DNA from 2 places in the Luteibacter pinisoli genome. Region 2 is predicted to be linked to the other one. Evidence: predicted binding sites of a transcription regulator. Region 2 holds the regulator's gene; the other holds the start of a gene.
What was found. Region 2 encodes FliA, which starts transcription of late flagellar genes. Its sites were predicted from a motif close to TAAAGTTTNNCNNNCNNNGGCCGATAA; they were not measured.

Region 1: FIV34_RS05970 (cyclic di-GMP phosphodiesterase) is a predicted target of FliA. The motif match lies at 6,212-6,238, and genes of this name have one in related genera.

The regions. Positions count from the first base shown of each region.
Region 1 is NZ_CP041046.1:1,301,031-1,312,041, reverse strand. Features, by position in the region: gene pilB (type IV-A pilus assembly ATPase PilB) at 1-697, shown strand, start outside; gene FIV34_RS05990 (type II secretion system F family protein) at 839-2,104, shown strand; gene FIV34_RS05985 (prepilin peptidase) at 2,187-3,056, shown strand; gene coaE (dephospho-CoA kinase) at 3,053-3,655, shown strand; gene FIV34_RS05975 (putative bifunctional diguanylate cyclase/phosphodiesterase) at 3,669-4,922, opposite strand; gene FIV34_RS05970 (cyclic di-GMP phosphodiesterase) at 4,919-6,166, opposite strand; gene msrA (peptide-methionine (S)-S-oxide reductase MsrA) at 6,305-6,979, shown strand; gene hutU (urocanate hydratase) at 6,986-8,659, opposite strand; gene FIV34_RS05955 (hypothetical protein) at 8,756-9,148, opposite strand; partial or broken gene FIV34_RS05950 (alkaline phosphatase family protein) at 9,203-10,455, shown strand; gene FIV34_RS05945 (hypothetical protein) at 10,494-10,886, shown strand; gene FIV34_RS05940 (biliverdin-producing heme oxygenase) at 10,887-11,011, shown strand, end outside.
Region 2 is NZ_CP041046.1:3,430,043-3,441,053, forward strand. Features, by position in the region: gene FIV34_RS15575 (HipA domain-containing protein) at 1-769, opposite strand, end outside; gene FIV34_RS15580 (chemotaxis protein CheW) at 897-1,346, opposite strand; gene FIV34_RS15585 (hypothetical protein) at 1,343-1,924, opposite strand; gene FIV34_RS15590 (ParA family protein) at 1,921-2,709, opposite strand; gene motD (flagellar motor protein MotD) at 2,709-3,638, opposite strand; gene FIV34_RS15600 (flagellar motor protein) at 3,635-4,375, opposite strand; gene FIV34_RS15605 (chemotaxis protein CheA) at 4,377-6,437, opposite strand; gene FIV34_RS15610 (protein phosphatase CheZ) at 6,445-7,086, opposite strand; gene cheY (chemotaxis response regulator CheY) at 7,097-7,498, opposite strand; gene FIV34_RS15620 (RNA polymerase sigma factor FliA) at 7,529-8,260, opposite strand; gene FIV34_RS15625 (MinD/ParA family protein) at 8,257-9,132, opposite strand; gene flhF (flagellar biosynthesis GTPase FlhF) at 9,202-10,548, opposite strand; gene flhA (flagellar biosynthesis protein FlhA) at 10,586-11,011, opposite strand, start outside.

The DNA.
Region 1 (11,011 bases), 2.1 Mb from region 2:
GCTGTATACGGCCCTGAACATCCTGAATACCGAGGGGCGCAACATCTCCACGGTGGAAGACCCGGTCGAAATCCGCGTCGAGGGCATCAACCAGGTCCAGCAGAACGTCAAGCGCGGCATGACCTTCGCCGCCGCCCTGCGCTCCTTCCTGCGCCAGGATCCGGACGTGATCATGGTCGGCGAAATCCGCGACCTGGAAACGGCCGAAATCGCGGTCAAGGCGGCGCAGACGGGCCATATGGTCCTGTCCACCCTGCATACCAACGACGCCCCGCAGACCATCGCCCGACTGATGAACATGGGCATCGCGCCCTACAACATCATTTCCTCGGTCACCCTGATCATCGCCCAGCGCCTGGCCCGCCGCCTGCACGACTGCAAGCGCGAGATCAGCCTGCCGCCGGCCGCCCTGCTCGCCGAGGGCTTCACCCAGGAAGAGGTGGATGCCGGCATCACGGTCTATGAGGCCGTCGGCTGCGACAGCTGCAACGAGGGCTACAAGGGGCGCCTAGGTATCTACCAGGTCATGCCTATGCTCGAAGACATCCAGAAGATCGTCCTGGAGGGGGGCAACGCCATGCAGATCGCGGAAGTGGCGAAGAAGGCGGGGGTCAACGACCTTCGCGCGTCGGCCCTGCTCAAGGTCAGGAACGGGGTCACCAGCCTCGCCGAAATCAACCGAGTCACCAAGGACTGACGCCGCCTGGCGGCCTTCGGCGCACGAATCCTGTGCGCCATCCGGCAGAAAGGCGCTCACCGAAGCTTCACACTAGAATAAGAGACAGGGGGCCCGCGGGGCGGGGCTCCTCAGCAATTTACCCGGGGGGAACACCGCGTCATGGCTACCGCCACCGCTACGAAGAACGCGCGCGCCGTCGGCGCCGCTCGTGCTGCCGTCAACCAGTTGACGATGTACGACTGGACCGCGCTGGACAAGCGCGGCAAGCGCATGAAGGGCGAGATGCAGGCAAAGAATGCCTCGCTCGTCAAGGCCGAACTGCGCCGCCAGGGGATGAACCCGCAGCAGGTGCGTGAACGCGCGAAGCCGCTTTTCGGCGCGGCGGGCAGCACGGTCAAACCGCGTGACGTCGCCATCTTCAGCCGCCAGATCGCCACCATGATGGCCTCGGGTGTGCCCATGGTGCAGGCGTTTGACATCATCGCCCAGGGCCAGAAGAACGTCCGGTTCAAGAACATCCTCGTCGATGTGAGAACCAGCATCGAGGGTGGCGCCGCACTCCACGAGGCGCTGGCCCAGTATCCGGTCCAGTTCGACGAGCTCTACCGTAACCTCGTCCATGCGGGCGAGTCCGCCGGTGTGCTCGATACGGTGCTCGATACTGTCGCGACCTATAAAGAGCGCATGGAGAGCATCAAGTCCAAGATCAAGAAGGCCTTGTTCTACCCAATCATGGTGCTCGTCGTTGCCCTGCTCGTCTCGATGATCCTGCTGCTGTTCGTGGTCCCGGTGTTCCAGCAGACCTTCGCCGAAGCCAAGGCCGAGCTGCCGGCGCCCACCCAGGTTGTCGTGGCCGCGTCGCAGTTCATGCAGTCGTACTGGTGGCTGGTCATTGGCATTATTGTCGGCTCGGTATTCGCCCTGATCTTCTTCAAGAAACGCTCGCAGAAGTTCGCCCACTTCCTCGATCGTTTCTCGCTGAAAATCCCGGTGATCGGTGACCTCCTGCACAAGTCGGCCATCGCCCGCTTCGCCCGTACCCTCGGTGTCACCTTCCACGCGGGCGTGCCCCTCGTCGAAGCGCTGGATGCGGTCGCGGGCGCCACCGGCAGCATCGTCTACGGCGAAGCCGTGAAGCAGATGCGCGACGATATCTCCGTCGGCCACCAGCTCCAGCTCTCCATGCGCCAGGTGAACCTGTTCCCCAACATGGTGGTGCAGATGACCGCCATCGGCGAGGAATCCGGCTCGCTCGACCACATGCTGTTCAAGGTGGCCGAGTTCTACGAGGAAGAGGTCAACACCGCGGTGGACACGCTGAGCAGCCTGCTCGAGCCGTTCATCATGGTAATCCTCGGCGTCCTCGTCGGCGGCATGGTGATCTCGCTGTACCTGCCGATCTTCAAGCTGGCCGGCACGGTCTGACCGTACCGCCCTGCCCCAAGGCACAATAGGAACCCTTCGCCTTCGCAGGCGAAGGGTTTTTTCTTGGAATCACGGATTTTCCATGTCTGATTTGCCCCTCGCCCTCTGGGTGGCCGTCGCCGGCGTCCTCGGCCTCCTCGTCGGCAGCTTCCTCAACGTGGTGATCCTGCGCGTGCCCGCACGCATGCAGGCCGACTGGCGCCGCCAGGCGCGCGAGGTGCTGGACCTGCCGGAGGTCGACGAAGTCCGGCCGCCGGGCGTGGTGGTCGAAGGCTCGCATTGCCCGAAGTGCAAGCATCCGCTGGCGGCGCACGACAACATCCCGGTGCTGGGCTGGCTGCTGCTGCGCGGCCGCTGCCGCTATTGTCGCGAACCCATTTCGAAGCAGTATCCGCTGGTGGAACTGCTCTCGGGGTTGGCCAGCGCGGCGGTGGTGTGGCGCTTCGGCCCCACCGCGGGCGCCCTCGCGGCGCTGGTGTTCACCTGGTTCCTTATCGCCCTCTCCGGTATCGATGCACGCACGCAGCTGCTCCCGGATGAACTGAACTACCCGCTGCTGTGGATCGGCCTCGGCCTGACCCTGATCCCGGGCTGGCAGCCGCTCCCCGTGTCGCCACCGGCCGCCATCCTCGCCGCACTCATCGGCTACCTCAGCCTCTGGTCGGTGTACCAGGCCTTCCGCCTGCTCACGGGCAAGGAGGGCATGGGCTTTGGCGACTTCAAGCTGCTGGCGGCCCTCGGCGCGTGGATGGGCCCAGTCGCCCTGCTGCCGATCATCATGCTGTCGTCGTTTATCGGCGCCATCGTGGGCGGCTCGATGATGCTGTTCTTCAAGCACCAGCGTGATGTCCCCATCCCGTTCGGCCCGTATATCGCGGCGGCAGGCTGGGTCTGGCTGATGGCGGGTGACCGGATCCTCGGGGCTTACCTGCAGATGACGGGCCTGCGATGAGCCGCTTCGTCGTCGCGCTCACCGGTGGCGTCGCCGCGGGCAAGAGCGCGGTGGAGCGGCAGTTCGAGGGGCTGGGCGTGCGGGCTTACGACGCCGACGTCGCGGCCCGCGCGGTGGTTGAGCCGGGTTCCGATGCGCTGACGGAAGTGGCGCGCGCGTTTGGTGCGGACGCGCTGGATGCCAAGGGCCGCCTGGATCGCGCCGCCATGCGCCAGCGGGTGTTCGCCGACCCGGGGGCACGCACGCGCCTGGAAGGCATCCTCCACCCGCGCATCCGCGCCTGGCTGCGCGATGCCGCGGCGGCCGACACCGGGCCGTATTGCATCCTGTCGATCCCGCTGCTGGTGGAAAACCACGCGCATTACCGCTGGGTGGATCGCGTGCTGGTGGTGGATGCGCCGGAAGAGCTACGTATCGCGCGACTGACGCAGCGTGATGGTATCGACGAGGCGCTGGCGCGAACGATGATCGCGGCGCAGGCCTCGCGCGAGGCGCGCCTGGCGATCGCGGATGACGTGATCGAGAACGCGGGGGATGAGGCGGCGCTGGCGGTGCAGGTGCAACGCATGCACCACCGTTACCTGGCACTCAGCCGCTAACGGCGAGCGAGCGTCAGACCATCGAGGCGGCGGCGAGGCGCTCGGCGACGAATGCTTCGGCCGGCATCGGATGGCCGATGTGGTAGCCCTGGACGATATCGCAGTCCATCTCCACCAGCCGGCGCAGGGTCTCTTCGTTCTCCACGCCTTCGGCCACGGCTTCCAGACCCAGCCGGTGGGCCACTTCCACCATGGCGCGCACCACCTGCTCGGTGCGACGGTCACTGACGATGGCGTCGACGAAGCTGCGGTCGATCTTCAGCTCGGTGGCCGGGAAATGCCGCAGGTACGCGAACGAAGCGTAGCCGGTGCCGAAATCGTCGATGGCCACGCGCACGCCGCAATCACGCAGGCGGCGAAGCACGCGCACGCTCATGTCCATGTCGGTGAGCAGCGCGGTCTCGGTGATCTCGACGATGGTGGCTTCCGGCGGCACGCCCCAGATTTCCAGCGCGCCGAGCAGCTGCTCGGCAAAGCCCTGCTCCGCGAACACGCGCGGTGAAAGGTTGATCGCGACATCGAGGGGGCAGCCGCCGCGATGCAACGCCGCGGCGTGCCGCAGCGAGGCGTTGAGGCTCCAGCGGGTCAGCGGGACGATGAGGTCACTGCGTTCGGCGAAGGGCACGAAATCGGACGGCGGCACCACGCCAAACGCGCTGGTCGTCCAGCGCGCCAGCGATTCCACGCTGACGATCTCGCCGCGGCGGAGGTCGTACAGGGGCTGGAACACCACGTCGAGCTTGTTGGCGGCGATATCGTCGCGCAGCTCGCCGTAGAGGATTTCCACCGGGGTCACTTCCGGCTGGTAGATGGCGAACGGTTCGCCGACGCGCAGGGCCTCATCGTGGGCCAGTTCCGCCCGGCGAAACAGCAGCTCGGCGGCGGTGCCGTGGTCGGGGCACAGGGCGACGCCGACGATGGCGCGGCCGTGCCAGTTACGGTCACCGTGGATCAGTGGCGTGTCGTCGAACGAGCCGACGATGCGGGTGGCGGCCAGCAGTGCGTGCGTGCGGTTACGGATGCTCGGAAGCACCACCACGAAGCTGTCGTCGCCCGCCAGATAGACGGTATCGAAATGGCGCAGCACCGAGGCGATGCGTTCGCGCGCCGCCAGCATGATGTCGTCACCGAAGGCGTAGCCGTAGCGCAGCTGCGCCTCGCGCATCCCGCGCAGGCGCACCACCAACAACGCGCACAGGCCGGATTCGTTCCGGGCGCGGTCGAGGCTGCCCTGCAACGCAGGCAGGATGTGGGCGCGCTCACTCATGCCAGGAAGTACTCGGAAGGGTCGATGTCGTAGCTGCCCGCGGGGAGCGTGCGCTGGATCTCGCGATGCACGCCCTCGGCCTGGCGCATCAGGTCGATGATGCGGAAGTCGTCGAGATGGCTCTTCTCGGCGTTGGTCATGATCGCCACGCGCGGCTGCAGGCGCCGCGACTGGTTCTGCACCATGACCACGGCCACCTCGCCGGTGTTCAGCTCCACCAGGGTACCGGTGGGGTAAACGCCGAGGCAGGCCTGGAACTGTTCAACCAGCTCGCCCTGGAACTCACGGTCGCGGCCCTGGTACAGCTGGCGCAGGGCGAGGTGTTGGGAGACCGCCGGCCGGTACGGGCGCGGCGTGCACATCGCGTGGTAGGTGTCGATGATGGCGGCCATGCGTCCCGCCAGCGGAATGGCGGTGCCGGCCAGCCCGGAGGGGTAGCCCGTGCCGTCGTAGCGCTCGTGATGGGTGAGCACCATGTCGCGCACTTCCTGGTCCGTCACCCCGGCGGTATCGAGGATGGCGCCGCCCTCCTCCACATGGTGCCGGGCGAGATCCCATTCGGCGTCATTCAATGGGCCCTGGCGCTCAAGCATCTCCTTGGGCAGCTGGGCCTTGCCCACGTCCATCAGCAGGCCGCCGGCCGCCAGGCTGACGATGGCCTCACCGTTGAAGCCCATGTGCCGGCCGAACGAGGCCGCCAGGGTGCTGCAGCCAACGGCATGCCGGAAGCTGTAACTGTCGTGGCGGCGCAGGCTTTCAATCCAGAAAAACGCATCGCCGCTGCGCAGGACGCTGGCGACCATCGGCCGCACGGCCGCTTCGAGCGCCTGCGGATCAATCGTCTTGCCCGCTTCGATGTCGGCCACCATCTGCTCGGCGAAGTGCGACACGGTGTCGAAGGCTTCGCGCGCACGGGGCATTTCGTCGTCGAACGAGGCGGTATCGGTGTAGGCGTGCTGGGTGACCAGGCGGGTGTTCACGGCGGGACGCGCGGGTGCCGGGCGCGCGCTGCCGCCCGTGACCACGGACGCCGGCGCCAGCCGCGACGCCGCCACCTGGCGCTGCGTGTCCACGAACACGTGCTTGCAGAATTTGGCGAGGTTGTCGATGTCCTCGCGCGACGTGACCGGCACTCCCTGCAACGGGAACGGCGTATCGGACCACTCGCAATCCAGGCGACTGACGAACATGCCGATCTGCAGATCGATCACGGCCACACGTCGCTCTACCAGGTCGTACGCCACCTTCCCGTGCCTCCTCTCGCTGGGAACCCCACCGTCGTTCGGAATGTATCGGCCGCGGGGCGGCGTACTGTAGGGCGGGCGCTGTAATAAAACCATGCCGCCCCCGGTCTACTGGCACGTACCCTTCGGAGAACCGCCATGCGCCGCCCGATCCTGTTCCCGCTTGTGTTCACCGCCCTTGCCGCCTGCTCGTCCGCCTCCGCCCGCGACGAAGGCCTGAAGCTGCCAGCCCCCGCCGTGGACGCCACCCGGGCGCCCGGCGAAGCCACCGCCGTGTTCGCGGGCGGATGCTTCTGGGGCGTGGAGGGTGTCTTCCAGCATGTGAAGGGCGTGAAAAGCGTGCGCGCCGGCTATACCGGCGGCGACGCGGCCCATGCCAACTACGATGACGTCAGCGATGGCGACACCGGCCACGCCGAGTCCGTGCGGGTCACGTACGACCCAGGCCAGGTGAGCTACGGCCAGCTGCTGCAGGTGTTCTTCTCGGTGGCCATGGACCCGACGACCCTGAACCGCCAGGGCCCGGACATGGGCACCCAGTACCGCTCGGCGGTGTTCTACGCCACGCCGGAGCAGGAGAAGGTCGCGAAGGCCTACGTGGCCCAGCTGAGCGCGGCCCACGCCTTCAGCAGCCCGATCGTGACCCAGGTGGTGCCGCTGAAGGGCTTCTGGCAGGCCGAGGGCGAGCACCAGGACTACATGCACCTGAACCCGGACGCCATGTACATCGTCTTCAACGACCGCCCGAAGGTGCTGGCCCTCGAGCGGATCTATCCCGACATGTACACGGCGACCTGGGCCAACGGCCGCTAAGGCCGCTTAGCGGAGCATGGGCAGGTCAAGGCCCTGCTCCTTCGCGCAGGCAATGGCGTCGTCGTAGCCGGCGTCGGCATGGCGCATGACGCCGGTGCCCGGGTCGTTCCACAGCACGCGGCCCAGGCGCTTGTCGGCTTCATCGGTGCCGTCGGCCACGATCACCACGCCGCTGTGCTGGCTGTAACCCATGCCGACGCCACCGCCGTGGTGCAGGCTGACCCACGTGGCGCCACCGGCCACGTTGAGCATGGCGTTGAGCAGCGGCCAGTCGCTGACGGCGTCGCTACCGTCGCGCATGGCTTCGGTTTCGCGATTGGGGCTAGCCACGGAGCCGGAGTCCAGGTGGTCGCGGCCGATGACGATGGGCGCCTTCAGCTCCCCGTTGCGGACCATCTCGTTGAACGCCAGCGCCAGGCGATGGCGCTGGCCGAGGCCCACCCAGCAGATGCGCGCCGGCAGGCCCTGGAAGCTGATCCGCTCGCGGGCCATGTCCAGCCAGCGGTGCAGGTGCGGGTCGTCGGGGATCAGCTCCTTCACCTTGGCGTCCGTCTTGTAGATGTCTTCGGGGTCGCCGGAGAGCGCCACCCAACGGAACGGGCCCACGCCACGGCAGAACAGCGGGCGGACGAAGGCGGGTACGAATCCGGGGAAGGCAAATGCCTCGGCCAGGCCTTCGTCCTTGGCCATCTGGCGGATGTTGTTGCCATAGTCGAAGGTCGGCACGCCCTGGGCGTGGAAGGCCAGCATGGCCTCCACGTGGCGGCGCATGGAGGCCTTGGCCGCCTTCGAGGTACCGGCCGGATCGCTCTTGCGACGCTCGAACCACTCGTCCACCGTCCAGCCGGACGGCAGGTAGCCGTTCACCGGGTCGTGGGCGCTGGTCTGGTCGGTCACCGCATCCGGGCGAACGCCGCGGCGGACCAGCTCGGGCAGGACATCGGCCGCGTTGCCGAGCAGGGCCACGGAGACGGCACGACCTTCCTTGCCGTAGCGCTCCAGGCGGGCCAGCGCGTCGTCCAGGTCAGTCGCCTGTTCGTCGACGTAGCGGGTTTTCAGGCGGAAATCGATGCGGCTCTGCTGGCACTCGATGGTCAGCGAGCTGGCCCCGGCGAGGCTGGCGGCCAGCGGCTGGGCGCCGCCCATGCCACCCAGGCCCGCGGTGAGAATCCAGCGGCCGGCCAGGCTGCCGCCGTAATGCTGACGGCCCATTTCCACGAAGGTTTCGTACGTACCCTGCACGATGCCCTGCGAGCCGATGTAAATCCACGAGCCGGCCGTCATCTGGCCGTACATCATCAGGCCCTTGCGATCGAGCTCGTTGAAGTGCTCCCAGTTGGCCCAAGCCGGGACCAGGTTGGAGTTGGCCAGCAGCACGCGCGGCGCGTCCGGGTGCGAGGGGAACACGCCCACGGGCTTGCCGGACTGGATGAGCAGGGTCTGGTCGTCGCGCAACTCGCGCAGGCTGCGCAGGATGGCGTCGAAGCACTCCCAGTTACGCGCGGCGCGGCCGATGCCGCCATAGACCACGAGCTCGGCCGGGTTTTCAGCCACTTCCGGGTCGAGGTTGTTCTGCAGCATGCGGAAGGGGGCTTCCGTCAGCCAGCTCTTGCAGGTGAGTTCGGCACCGCGCGGGGCGCGAACAAGGCGAGTGGTGTCGATGCGCGTGGCGGCCGTCATCGGAAGCTCCGTAGGGGTGTGGAAGCGAATCCCCGATTATGAGCCGCCCGGCCCTTGCGGGCCATGTGCGTCGCAACACGTTGGTACACCTTGCCCTTATCGGGTGGTGGCCGGCGCCGGCTGGACCGTCTGCTTGTCCTGGTACTGCCGGGCGGCGGCGTCCTGGCGCGCGCGGTACTGCTGTTGCTGCGACTGGTTGGCGTTATTCAGCTGTGTGCGCATGGCCGGGTCCGTCGCACTGTTCGCCTGGTTATTCAGGTTGTTCTGGCGCAGCTGCTCCTGCACCGCGTTCTGGTTCTGCCGATTGATCAGCTGCTGCTGGCTGGACTGCTGCTGCCAGCGCTGGCTGGGGCTCTGCACCGGCGTGTACACCTTGGGGCGCGGCGCGGGCTTCGGCGCGGCGGCCGGCTGCGGCGCGGCCTGCGCGAACGCAAGGACGGGTACGACGGCAAGAAGGGAGAGCATGAACTTGCGTGATGCGTTGGTCATGTGACTCGTCCATCATGGGCGGATTGCTTAGTACCAGAGCCTACGCGTCCGCCCATGAATGCCACGTTTCCCCGCCTGCCACGCCTTTTCACGGCGTTTTTCCTCCTCGTCCTTGCCGGGTGTGCCACCCACCCCGCACAGACCACCACCAAAGCGCCCGACCCGGTACTGCTGGTGTCGATTGACGCGTTCCGCGCCGACTACGTCGAGCGCCACCTGACCCCGACCCTGCAGGCGATGTCGGATGAGGGCGCGCATGCGCCGTACATGTGGCCGTCGTTCCCCTCGCTCACCTTCCCCAACCACTACACGCTGGTGACCGGCCGCGTGCCGGACCGCAACGGCATCGTGAACAACACGATGCGCGACCCGGCACTGGGCCGCTTCAGCCTGGCAACCACGCGGCGACCAGCGATGGCCGCTGGTGGGCCGAGGCCGAACCGATCTGGGTGACGGCGCAGAAGCATGGCCTGCATACGGCCACGATGTTCTGGCCGGGTACCGAGGCCGAGATCCACGGCGTGCGCCCGGATCGCTGGATCCCGTTCGACGATTCGCTGAGCTCGAAGGCACGCGTGGACAAGCTGCTGTCGTGGATCGACGAGCCGGGCCTGAAGCCGTCGTTCGAAACGCTGTACTTCGACGCGGTGGACCACGCCGGCCACGAATTCGGGCCGGATTCCCCGGAAGTGGACGCCGCCCTGCGTGAAGTGGACGACGCCCTGGCCTACCTGGTGGCACAGCTGCGCCAGCGCGGCCTGTACGAGCACATGAACATCGTGGTGGTGTCCGACCACGGCATGGCCGACGTGCCAAAGGGCAACATCGTGTTCTCCGACGAGGCCACCGACCTGGACGCCCTGGATACCGTCTCGTACGGCGTGATGGCCTCGTTCGCGCCGCGCGAGGGCCACGACGCGACCCAGGCCATCGCCCGCCTGCTCGCGCCCCACGAGCACATGCACTGCTACCGCAAGGAGCAGCTCCCGGCCCGCCTGGATTACGGCAGGAACGCGCGCGTGCCGCCTTACCTGTGCATGGCCGACGTGGGCTGGTCGATCATCAGCCACGCCGACCTGGCCAGGCGCAAGGACCCGATGTCGCGCGGCGAGCACGGCTACGACAACCAGGACCCGACCATGCGTGCCCTGTTCGTAGCCCACGGCCCGGCCTTCGCCCGCGGCGCGACGGTAGCGCCTTTCCAGAACGTGGACATCTACCCGCTGCTGGCCCACCTGCTGGGCCTGGCGCCGCTGCCCAACGACGGGCACCTGGATGATGTGAAGGCGGCGCTGATCTCGCCCTGAGCGTCACCGGCAAGGGGGGATTGACGTAGAATCGGGCCATGCGCCAGATCTATACATCCCCCCGCCAGGACAACATCGACCGGGTCGTCGCGATGCTCGCCGAGCACGCGATCGAAACGACGGTGACCAACCGGTCGACGTTCAACCGCCCGACCTACCAGCGTTTCAGCTACTCGGAGCGCAACAGCGACCGCAGTGCGTGGCCGCAGGTGTGGGTGAAGCACGCGGACGATTTCACCAAGGCCCGCACGCTGCTGAAGGACATCGGCGTCGAGCCGGTGGTGCGCTTTCAGGAAGAATTGCGCATCCACCGCACGCCAGACCGCCGCCCGCCCGCCCAGCGAACCGCCGCGCGTTACCGGCTGATGATCCTGGCGATCGTCGCCGGGGTGATGCTGATGGTGGTGCTGAAGGCCACCCAGGTGCTCTGAATGGATGGCGACGCCGCGATCGCACCGGCCCACCGCCTCCTTCGCGAACACACCCGCGACGCCCACGATGCGGCCGAAGCCACGGCCGGCATGCGTGCGCTGCTGTCAGGGGCGATGAACGAGGC
Region 2 (11,011 bases):
TCCCTTCGGTAATCATGATGTCACCCCACCGCTGCGCAGCGGGGTCGTTCGTGAGTGGCGGAGAAAACTTCACCAACACAGCCCGCGGCGGATAGCCGACGCCATCGTTGACCACGGCCGTGAACTTCGGCTGCTCGCCATCGGCGGAAGCCCCCACCATGACGCCATCGAGCACCTGTGCGGCACGTTCTGCGTAGATCGCCCTGCGGCCGTCGGCGATCAACGGCTCGCCGTCGCCGTCGACCAGACGCGCGAGGCCAAGGTTGCCTCGCCAGTCCCACGGTTGCTGGAGGGCTGCGGTGATCACCTGGTCCTCCGTCCAGGCATTGACGTCGAAGGTCCAGCCGTGGGCGTGGGCGTGTTCGCGCACCCAGGCGCGCCCGAGGAATCCGGCTGGTCGGAAGGCTTCCAGGAACCAGGGAAGGCCCTGGAACACGCCGGGGGTACCCTCGCGTTCGCCAAGGCGCATCCAGGCCGGCGCGGCGGCGGATGGCTGGACCCACCATTGCCCCGCGACGAGGGCCACGAGCCGGGCGACCTCGTGGTCTACTCCCTTTTCATCCCGGAGCAAAATGGGGACGGGAGCGATCTCGGGGCGCGAGAGCGCGTAGGCTCGGCGGCTGGTTTGCCCGAGGGCGACTACCCGGGGCTCGGCTTTGATGGCGCGCTGGAAGCTGCGCTCCGTGCCAACGTCCTCCGCGACCTGGCGATACAGGTCGGCCGCGGGCAGCGCGCCCCGGCGGTTCAGCGCATCAGTAATGGCGGACATGATGGCCCTGTCTGTCGCAAGAGGTCGAGTGAAAACTCTTTGTTGGACAGCAGCCTACAGCTGATTTGTCGGAAGATGGTTTTTCGCGACGGTTTTATTCAGCTTCTGTTTATCTAAATCTAGCCCATCAGGCCCGGCAGAGACGCGGCACATCGACCAGGGCGATGAACCCATCATCGCGGGCAATGACGCCACTGACGGGATCGTCGCGGCGCTCGGCGCGGCCGGGCGGCGGCGGGCTGACTTCCGCGGGGTCGAACTGGAGCATGTCACCGATGACGTCGATGCGCAGGCCGACGGTGGTGCCGGAATCGTCGAACACGATGACGCGCTGCGCGTCGAGTTCCTCCACCGCCACCTGGCCATCGAGGCCGAAGCGACGGCGGCCGTCCAGCACCGGCACGATCTGCCCGCGCAGGTTGACGATACCCAGGACGTCGGTCGGCGCACCCGGCACCGGCGTGATGTCGCCGGGGCGGATCACTTCGCGCACGGCGGCCAGGGACACCGCGTAGCGCTGCCCTTTGAGGGAGAAGCCGAGCCAGAGGTCGCGGCCTTCGCGTTTGCTATCACTCACGGGCCAAGTTCCTGTTCCAGCCATGCAATCAATGCCGCGGTGCCGATGACACCACAGCGCGGTTCTTTGGACATGCCCGCCAGCCACGGGCGCGTGGTCGCGCCATCACGCCACTGCACGTGGGCCGCGTCGATCTCGACGGGTTCGTCGGTGACTTCGCACGCGAGCGCCCAGCGGCGGTCGCCGAGCAGCACCAGCGTCGGCGCGGGCGCGCCCGCCATGTCGGGCGAAAGGATCGCCGCGAGATCGGCGACACGGGCCTCGCCACTCGGATGGCGCCAGCGGCCCAGGCAAATCGGGCTCGCGTTACGTGGCGGCGTCAACGGCGGCATCGGCAGCATGTGCGTGACATCCGCCATCGACACGGCGACGCGGACGCCGGCGGCGACGCACAGCAGGTAACGCGGCGGCACCGTCGGCGTTTCAGGCGCAGGCTGCGCTGCCGTGTTCCGCCAGGATTCGATGGCGACGACGGTCACCTGCGCGGGTGAGGCGTCCGCGGTGACAGGCGCGGGCGTCAGCAGTTCGGCCAGGTAGCCGGCGACGATCTGCTCGGCGTCGCTCATGTTGCCGATCATGCGGCGGCGTCCGTCACGGACGACGAGGACATCGCCAGCAGTTCCGCCAGCAGCTGGCGATAGGCCTGGCCGCCGCGACGGGACGCCGGCCACGAGGCGAGCGGCACGCCCGCCGCGCTGGCTTCCCGAATCTGTGTATCGGTGGGGATGACCGCCTCGCTGACGATCCCCTCGTATTTTTCGCGCAACTGGGCCAGGCACGCGCGCGATGCATGCGTGCGCGCGTCGTACAGCGTCGGCACGATGGTCCGCGGCATGGGCTTGCCCCGCGACCGTTCGATCATGGAGAGGCTGCGCAGCATGCGCTCCAGGCCTGCCAGGGCCAGTGCCTCGGTCTGCGTGGGCACGAGCAGGCGATCGCTCGCCGCCAGTGCGTTCACCATCAGGACGCCAAGGGTCGGCGGGCAATCCAGCAGTACGTGGTCGAAATCCGGCGCCAGTTCGGCGAGGGCCTGGCTGAGCACGAGGCCCATGCCCGGCTTCGTACCGAGGTGACGATCGAGCGTGATCATCGCGGCGGACGCTGGCAGCACGCTGAGGCGATCCCACTGCGTGGCATGCACGAGGGTGCCTACCGGCAACGGCAGGCTGGAGACGCCGAACAGGTCGTAGACGCTCCCATGCGCCCCGCCCTCGACACCGATGTAGCCCGAAAGCGAGGCATGCGGATCCATGTCGACCAGGAGCGTGCGCTTGCCATCGGCGGCCAGCATGCTGCCCAGCGACATCGCCGTGGTGGTCTTGCCCACGCCGCCCTTCTGGTTGGATATCGCCCAGACCTGCATCAGCGTGCCCCCGTCGTCGGTGCGCTGGCGGCTGCCGCGGCGGAGACCCGGTCGGCATCGCTGATCACGTGGGTGTTCTCCACCTTGTCGCCCATCACGACGATGAGCACGCGGCGGTTACGGTTGCGCCCTTCGTCGGTCGCGTTGGATACCGTGGGACGAAATTCGCCGAAGCCCATGATGCCGACGTGGTGCGGGTCCACGCCCTGCTCGGTGAGCAGGCGGGCCACGGTGGCCGCACGCGCTGCCGACAGCTCCCAGTTGGACGGGAACGTGGACGTCGCGATCGGCGTGTTGTCGGTGTAGCCCTCGACACGCATGGTGTTGGGGAACGGCGCGAGGATGCCGGCTAGCTTGCGCAGCACGTCCTGCGCGGCCGGCTGCAGCTTCGCCACGCCCACCGGGAACAGGATGTCGGTGCGCACTTCGATTTCAAGCCAGTCCGGCGTCTGCCGCACGCTCACGAGGCTCTTGTCGATCAGCGGCTTCATCGCGCGCTGCACTTCGTCGGAAATCTGGCTGAGGCTGGGCTGCTCGACCTTGCCCACGGAGGCATTGTCGGCCGGCGCCGTCTGGCGCTTCTCGCCGGGCTGGCGCTCGGCGGCCGCGCCTTCGTGGCCCGGCAGCGGCAGGTTGCGCGGCGGAATCGGCACGTCGATCTTCGCGATCGGGCTGGCCGCCGGCGCACGCGACTGGTTCGGCAGCGGCACCTGCACCGCAGGCGTGCTGTCGCGGGTGGGCTCGATCACCTTGCCGGTGCCGTTGAAGGCTTCATTGATGGATTGCGCCATCACCCGGAACTTGGTTTCGTTCACGGCGGACACGGCGTACATCACCACGAAGAGCGCCAGCAACAACGTGATCAGGTCACCATAGGGGATGGCCCAACGCTCGTGGTTGATGTGTTCCTCGTGATGGCGGCGCTTCACTGCAGGAACCCCTGCAGCTTGCTCTCGATGTGCCGCGGGTTATCGCCCTGGGCAATCGAGACGAGGCCTTCGACGAGGATTTCGCGCATCTGCGAGCGCGCGCGGGCCAGGCCTTTCAGGCGCGCCGCCATCGGCAGCGCCAGCAGGTTGGCCAGGCCGATACCGTAGATCGTGGCGACGAAAGCGGCGGCGATGCCATGGCCCAGCTTGCTGGGATCGGCGAGGTTCTGCATCACGGCCATCAGGCCCATGACGGCGCCGATGATGCCCATGGTCGGCGAATACGCGCCGGCGTTCTCGAACACCTTGGCCGCTTCGATGTCGATGTGTTCGCGGGTGAACACTTCCACCTCGAGCACGGAACGCATGGCGTCCGGCTCCGTGCCATCCACCAAAAGCTGAAGCCCCTTGCGGATGAAGGGGTCCTGTTCGCGCTCGATGGCGGGCTCCAGGCCCAGCAGGCCCGTGCGTCGTGAGATCTCGCTCCACCCGACGATGCGGGTGACGAGATTCTCGGATTCGATATCGGGTGGCCGGTACACCCACGGCAGCATGGCCCAGGCGCGCTTGAGCACGGGGCCCGGGGTCTGCACCAGCAGCGCGGCGAAGGTGCCGAGGAAGACGATGACGAAGGCGGCAGGATTCCACAGGGCGTCGAGGCTCGAGCCCTTGAGGATGGTCCCCACGATGATGACCAGGAAGGCCAGGATCGTGCCGACAACGCTCACGATATCCATATCAGACAGCCATCCTCAGGCTGGGCAGCACCTGGCCGCTGTCATCGGCCAGGCCCGCGAGGTCAAGTACGAGTGAGATACGTCCATCGCCGGTGATCGTAGCACCGGCCACGCCGGGCACGCCCTTCAGGAAGGGACCGAGCGGCTTGGCCATCACATCTTCACGGCCCAGCACTTCGTCGACGAGGCAACCCAGCGTCTGGTGGCCGATCTGCACCACGACGACGTGTCCACCCCTGCCCTGCGCGCCCGCCCAGTTGCCGAGGTCGGCCAGCGGCAGCGCGCGGTTGCGGTGCGCGGCCACCACGCGGCCGTCCAGTTCCTGGACCTGGCCTTCGGCGAGCTCGAACACTTCGGCGACGTTGGACATCGGCAGGCTCAGCAGGCGGTTGCCCACGCGCACCATCAGCACGCGCAGGATCGCGAGCGTCAGCGGCACCGAGAGGCGCACCGTGCTGCCATGGCCCACCCGCGAATCAATCGACAGGGTACCGCCAAGTTCAACGATTTTTGTCTTCACCACGTCCATGCCGACGCCGCGGCCGGAAATATCCGAGACCTGGCTGGCGGTGGAGAACCCGGGGCGGAAGACGATTTCGTAGCATTCGCGCTCGTCGAGGCGAGCGGCCTGCTCTTCATCCATCAGGCCCTTCTCGACCGCCTTGCGGCGCAGGACTTCCGGGTCCATCCCCTTGCCGTCATCGGTGACGGTGATGACGATGCGGTCGCCGTACTGGCCGGCCGCGAGGCGCACGGTGCCGGAACGCGACTTGCCCGCGTCTTCGCGGACGTCAGGCATTTCGATGCCGTGGTCCACGGCGTTGCGCAGCAGATGCACCAGGGGATCGGCCAGGGCCTCCACCACGGTGCGGTCGATATCGGTGTCTTCGCCTTCGGTGACGAGCTCAATCTCTTTGCCGAGCTGGCGGGCCAGGTCGCGCACGATGCGCGGGAACCGCGAGAACAGCTTGCCCACCGGCTGCATGCGCATGCGCAGCACGGCGTTCTGCAGGTCTTCCGCCACGCGCTCCAGCTCACCGATGGCGCGTTCCATCGGGTCGTTGGTGCCGCGGGGTGCGAGATTGGTCAGGCGATTACGCACCAGCACGAGCTCACCCGCGGCGTCGACAAGGCTGTCGAGGCGATGGGTATCAACGCGCACGGTGGTATCGGCGGCAGCGGCCGGCTGGCGCTTTTCGCTCGGCGCGCTAGCCGCTTTGGGCTTTTCAGCCACCGGCGCGGCAATCGGTGCCACGGCCGGCGCGACTGGCTCGGCAACAGCAACGGCGACGGGAGCGGCCTGCGTCGGCAGTTCGGCGTCACCCGGCGCAGCCGTACCGTAGAGCTGGTCCAGCAGGGCTTCGAACTCGTCATCGCTGATGGCGTTGCTGTCGGCCGCCGCGGGCGCATCGGCAACCGATGCGCTGGGCACATCGGCGTCGATGGACGCGCCGGGAGCGGCCGTGCCGTAAAGCGAATCCAGCAGCGATTCGAATTCGTCGTCGGAAATGGTGCCGGTGGATGCCGGCGCGGGCGCCCGGTCGGCGCGCGCGGCGTCGAGCAGGGCCTCGAATTCGTCTTCGATCGGATCGTAAGGCTTCGCCGGCGCCGCGGCGGGCGCCGGCTGGCGTGGGGCGCTGATTGGCACCGCCAGGGCCACCGGCGCGGCAGAAGCGGCACGACCCGGGATCACCAGGCGATCAAGCAGTGAACGCGGCGCGGGCTCGGCGGGTACACCGGCGTCGGCCGCGCGCATCATGTCGTTGAGCAGGTCGAGCGACTCCAGCAACGCGTCCATCAGGCCGGCGTTGAGGACGATGGCGCCGTTACGCGCCTCGTTGAGCAGGTCTTCCGCGCGGTGGCACAGTTCCACCATGGCGTTCAGGCCAAGGAAGCCCGCACCGCCCTTTACGGTATGGAACGCACGGAATACCGCGTTCAGGAGCTCGCTGTCTTCCGGCGAGGCCTCGAGGTCCACGAGCTGTTCGCCCAGGGTCTCGAGCAGTTCGCGCGCCTCGATCAGGAAGACGTTGAGCAGCTCGTTGTCCAGCTCCACGCTCATGCCGGGCTCAGAACCCGAATTCGCTGAGGAGGCGATCCACTTCGTCCTGGCTGACCTTGTCCGCGGCCGGCGTGTTGCCACCCGCGAGCGAACCGGTGAGGCGCACCAGCTCGATCAGCGAGGACTCGACCTTGGCCATGAAGGCTTCGACCTGGGCGACGCGCTGGCCGGACAGATCCTGCCAGGACTGCGCTTCGACCATTTCGCCGAAGCCGATGTCGCAGCTCTGCGCGAAATCGCCCACGCGCACGGCCAGGGCCGTCGCGTTGACGTTGAAGACGGGGTCGGCCTGGTCGAGCACGAGCAGCTCGTCGGCCTCTTTCGCCAGGGCCTGCGCCTGCGGGCGCAACTTGTCGCTGAAATCCAGCGTGCGGTGGGCCGCCTGCGAACTCATTTCGAGCACGTCACGCAGGTGCTTGCGCGCGTCACTCATCGTGCCCGGGATGCCTTCGCTGGAGATATCGGCGGCAAGGCGGCGGGCGGATTCGTGGAGGTCGCGCGCCAGGTGGCCCAGCGCCATGAACAGGTGCTGCTCGCGGCTGCGGATAAGGCTGTCGAGCGCCTTTTCAAAAGCCACGCTATCGTCGGCGTCGAGCAGCTCGCGCAGTTCGGGGGCCACGTCCTGGCCAGCGGAAATCATCGTGTTCATGGTCAGTCCCTTAGCCCGCGGCCGCAGCGAGTCGTTCGAAGATCTTGTCGAGCTTTTCCTTCAGCGTGACGGCCGTGAACGGCTTCACGACGTAACCATTCACGCCGCTCTGCGCGGCTGCGATGATCTGGTCGCGGTTGTTCTCGGCCGTGACCATCAGCACCGGCAGCTTCTTCAGCGCGGCGTCGGCACGAATGGCACGCAACAGGTCGATGCCGGTCATGTTCGGCATGTTCCAGTCGGTGACCACCAGGTCGATGGGCTGCGAGCGCAGCAGCGCCAGCGCCGCGTTGCCGTCTTCCGCTTCCTGGATGAGCGTGTTGGTGAAACCCAGCTCCACCAGCAGGTTACGGACGATGCGCCGCATGGTGGAGAAATCGTCCACCACGAGGATTTTCATGTTCTTGTCCAAAACGTTCTCCGCCTTACTGCCGCGTCGTTCTTAGTGTTTGTCTTTCCAACCTGACATGCGTGCACGGAGTCGGATCAGGGCCTGGCCATGGATCTGGCACACGCGCGATTCGCTCACTCCCAACACCGCACCGATTTCCTTCAGGTTGAGTTCTTCATCGTAGTACAGCGACATCACCAGCTTTTCGCGCTCGGGAAGCCCGTCGATCGAGTCGGCGAGCGCATGGCGCAGGCCGTCTTTTTCGAACAGGCCGTCCGGGCCCGCGGCGTCCGGGTCGGCCACGTCGATCGCGAAACCTTCGTCGCCTTCCGGCGCCGTCAGGCTCAGCAACCGCGCACTCGCCGCGTCGGCCAGGATCTGGTTGTACTCCATGGCATCGATGCCAAGACGCTTCATCACTTCCACGTCGTTGGCGTCGCCGCCGGTTTCGTTCTCGATCTGCCTGGTGACTTCCGCCACTTCGCGCAACTTTCGGTGCACGGAGCGCGGGGTCCAGTCCGTCTTGCGCAGTTCGTCCAGCATGGCGCCACGAATGCGGATGCCCGCATAGGTTTCGAAGCTGGCCGCGCGAGTCGGCGAATAGTTCCTTGCCGCCTCAAGCAGGCCGATCATCCCGGCTTGCATGAGGTCGTTCGCATCGACGCTGGGCGGCAGGCGGCCCATCAGGTGATAGGCAATCCGGCGCACCAGCGGCGCGTGCGTTTTTACCAGTTGATCGGCCGGAACCTTAGTGATTTCAAGGTATTCGCTCGCGACGCTCACAACGGCAGCCCTCCCCCCACGTGCTCGCGGCCGGCAAAAAAGCCGATCCGACCCTGACCACGGGGTTCGGGTTCACCCCATGTATCGACCGACCTGGCCATATTCTTGAATCCCACCGCCGAACGGCTGCTGGGCCAGGCTTCGACCACCGCCGACTGGCGGCGGATGGCCTGGCGCAGGTACTCGTCGTGCGGAACCATGCCCATGAAATCCAGGGACACATCGAGGAACCGATTGGTCACCCGGGAGAGCTTTTCGAACAGCTGGCGGCCTTCCTGCGCGTGGCGAACCATGTTGGCCACGATGCGGAAGCGGTTCACCGCGAATTCGCGCGACAGCACCTTGATGAGTGCGTAGGCGTCGGTGAGCGAGGCCGGCTCGTCGCAGACCACCACCACGACCTCGTCGGAGGCGGCGGCAAACATCGACACGCTATCGGAGATGCCCGCGGCGGTGTCGACAATCAGGTACTCCGGCGCCAGCGGGTATTCGTCGAAGGCGCGGATGACGGCGGCATGCTCGATGTTCGGCAGCTGGGCCATGCGGCGGGTACCGGAGGTGGCCGGGATCACCTTCAGGCCATGCGGCGCTTCCAGCACCAGGTCTTCGATGGCGCAGGCGCCTTCGAGCATGTGACCGAGATGGCGCGTGGGCTGCAGACCGAGCAGCACGTCGATATTGGCCATGCCGAGGTCGGCGTCCAGCAGGAGGACGTCACGCCCGCCCATGGCCAGGGCCATGCCGAGGTTCACGGCCACCGTGGTCTTGCCCACGCCGCCCTTGCCGCCCGCGATCGCGATGCTCCGCGTGGGGCGGCGGTCGGCTAGCCAGTTAAGCGTGGCGGCCTGGGAATTGTCGACGTGTGTGGTCATGAAGGAGTTCACTGCCGTGAAAGAGGTTGCGGATGCGGTTGCCGGGGTCACGTTCGTCAGAATCTGCGATCAGGCCAGGGCCGGTGAAGACGCGAAGCCGAAGCGGTCGGCAAGTATGGCGTCATCCGGTTCGTCGTTGCGCTGCTTGAGCATCTGGGCGGCGAGGCAGACCAGCTTGCGTGCGTCAGCAGTGGCGATGTCTTCGGGAACGCGCTGGCCATCCGTGGTGTAGTCGAGCGGCATGCCGTGGCGGATCACCGCCGACAGCGCGCCACCCAGGAGCGGGGTTTCGTCGAGCTTGGTAAGAATGGCGCTCTGCGGCTTCAGCGGCGCATAGGCGCGCACCGCGTTGTCGATGGCCTGGGCCTGGGCGTTGGCGGCGAGCACCAGGCACACGCGGACGTCGGCCATCGCACGCAGCGTCTCGAACTGCTGCTGCAGCTTCGGGTCGTTGCCGGCCAGGCCAGCGGTGTCGATCAGTACGGTGTGCTTGCCACGCAGCTGCAGCAGCACCGTGCGCAGGCTGGCGGCGTCGTGGGCGTTATACACACGCACGCCCAGAAGGCGCCCATAGTGTTCCAGCTGCGCGCCAGCACCGATGCGGTACTGGTCGGCGCTGATCAGCGCGACGTTGGAAGCCCCGTGGCGCAGCACCGCGCGGGCGGCAAGCTTGGCGATGGTGGTGGTCTTGCCGACGCCGGTGGTGCCGACGAAGGCGGTGATGCCACCCCCGACGGTGTCGAAGTTGCGGCCGCTGGTGCGGATGTTGCGCGAGAGGATGCCCAGCGGCAGGTAACGGGCCTGCTCGACGGTCATGTCCGCGGGCAGTTCGGCGCACAGGGCGCGGGCCACGTCGCCGTCGATACCGAGGCGGGTCATCTCGCGAAGGACACGGGCGCGCAGCGGCTGCTCGCGGTCCATCTGGTTCCAGGCCAGCGCGGAGAGCTGCACTTCCAGCATCTCGCGCAGGTTGTTGATTTCGGCGCGCATGCCGTTCACCGCGGTGTCGTTCTGCGGCGCGCTGACGGTGGCGGCGCGCACCACGTCGGCGACGCTGGCGGCGAGCGCGGAGGACGACTGGCGCTGCGGCGCGTTCGGGTTGGCCGGCGCGGCCTTCGCGGCACGCTCGACGGCGGCGGCCGTGGCGGCGCGGGCCTGGTCGACGCGGGCCAGGCGCTCGGCTTCGCGGGTATCGCGCACCGCACGCATGATGCCGGGCTTCTCTTCCGCCTGCGGCTCGTCGAACGCAAAGCCGGCCTCGCGGACCAGGGCCTCGTCGTAGTCGAGCGCAGCGATGATCTCGATGCCGTCGTCCATGCGCCGCGTGGAGAGGATCACGGCGTCCGGACCCTGCTCGTCACGCACCTGGCGCATGGCCTGGCGCATATCGGAAGCAACGAATCGTTTGATTTTCATGCGATCGATCCTGTTCTTGTCGCGCGGTACGTCATGTCTAGCGTCCCAGTGCCGTCACCAACTTGACGCGGCGGTTATCCGGAACCTCGTTGTAGGCAAGTACATGCAGGTTTTGGGCCACATGGCGCGTAAAGCGCGACAACCAGGGACGAAGGGCCGGCGAGACCAGCAGCACGGCCGGTTCACCCGCCGCTTCCTGCCGACGCGCGGCTTCGGCGACGTTCTTCTGCAGGCGATCGGCCAGGCCCGGCTCGACGGCCGCGCCGGCGGGGCCACCACCCTGCAGGGATTGCAGCAGGATCTGTTCGAGCTCCGGCGCCAAAGTAATGACAGGCACTTCCGAACCCAGGCCGGCGATTTCCTGGACGATCTGGCGACCGAGGGTGACGCGCACCGCGGCGGCGAGCACGCCCGGATCCTGGCTCTGCCCCGCATGCTCCGCCAGCGATTCGACGATGCCGCG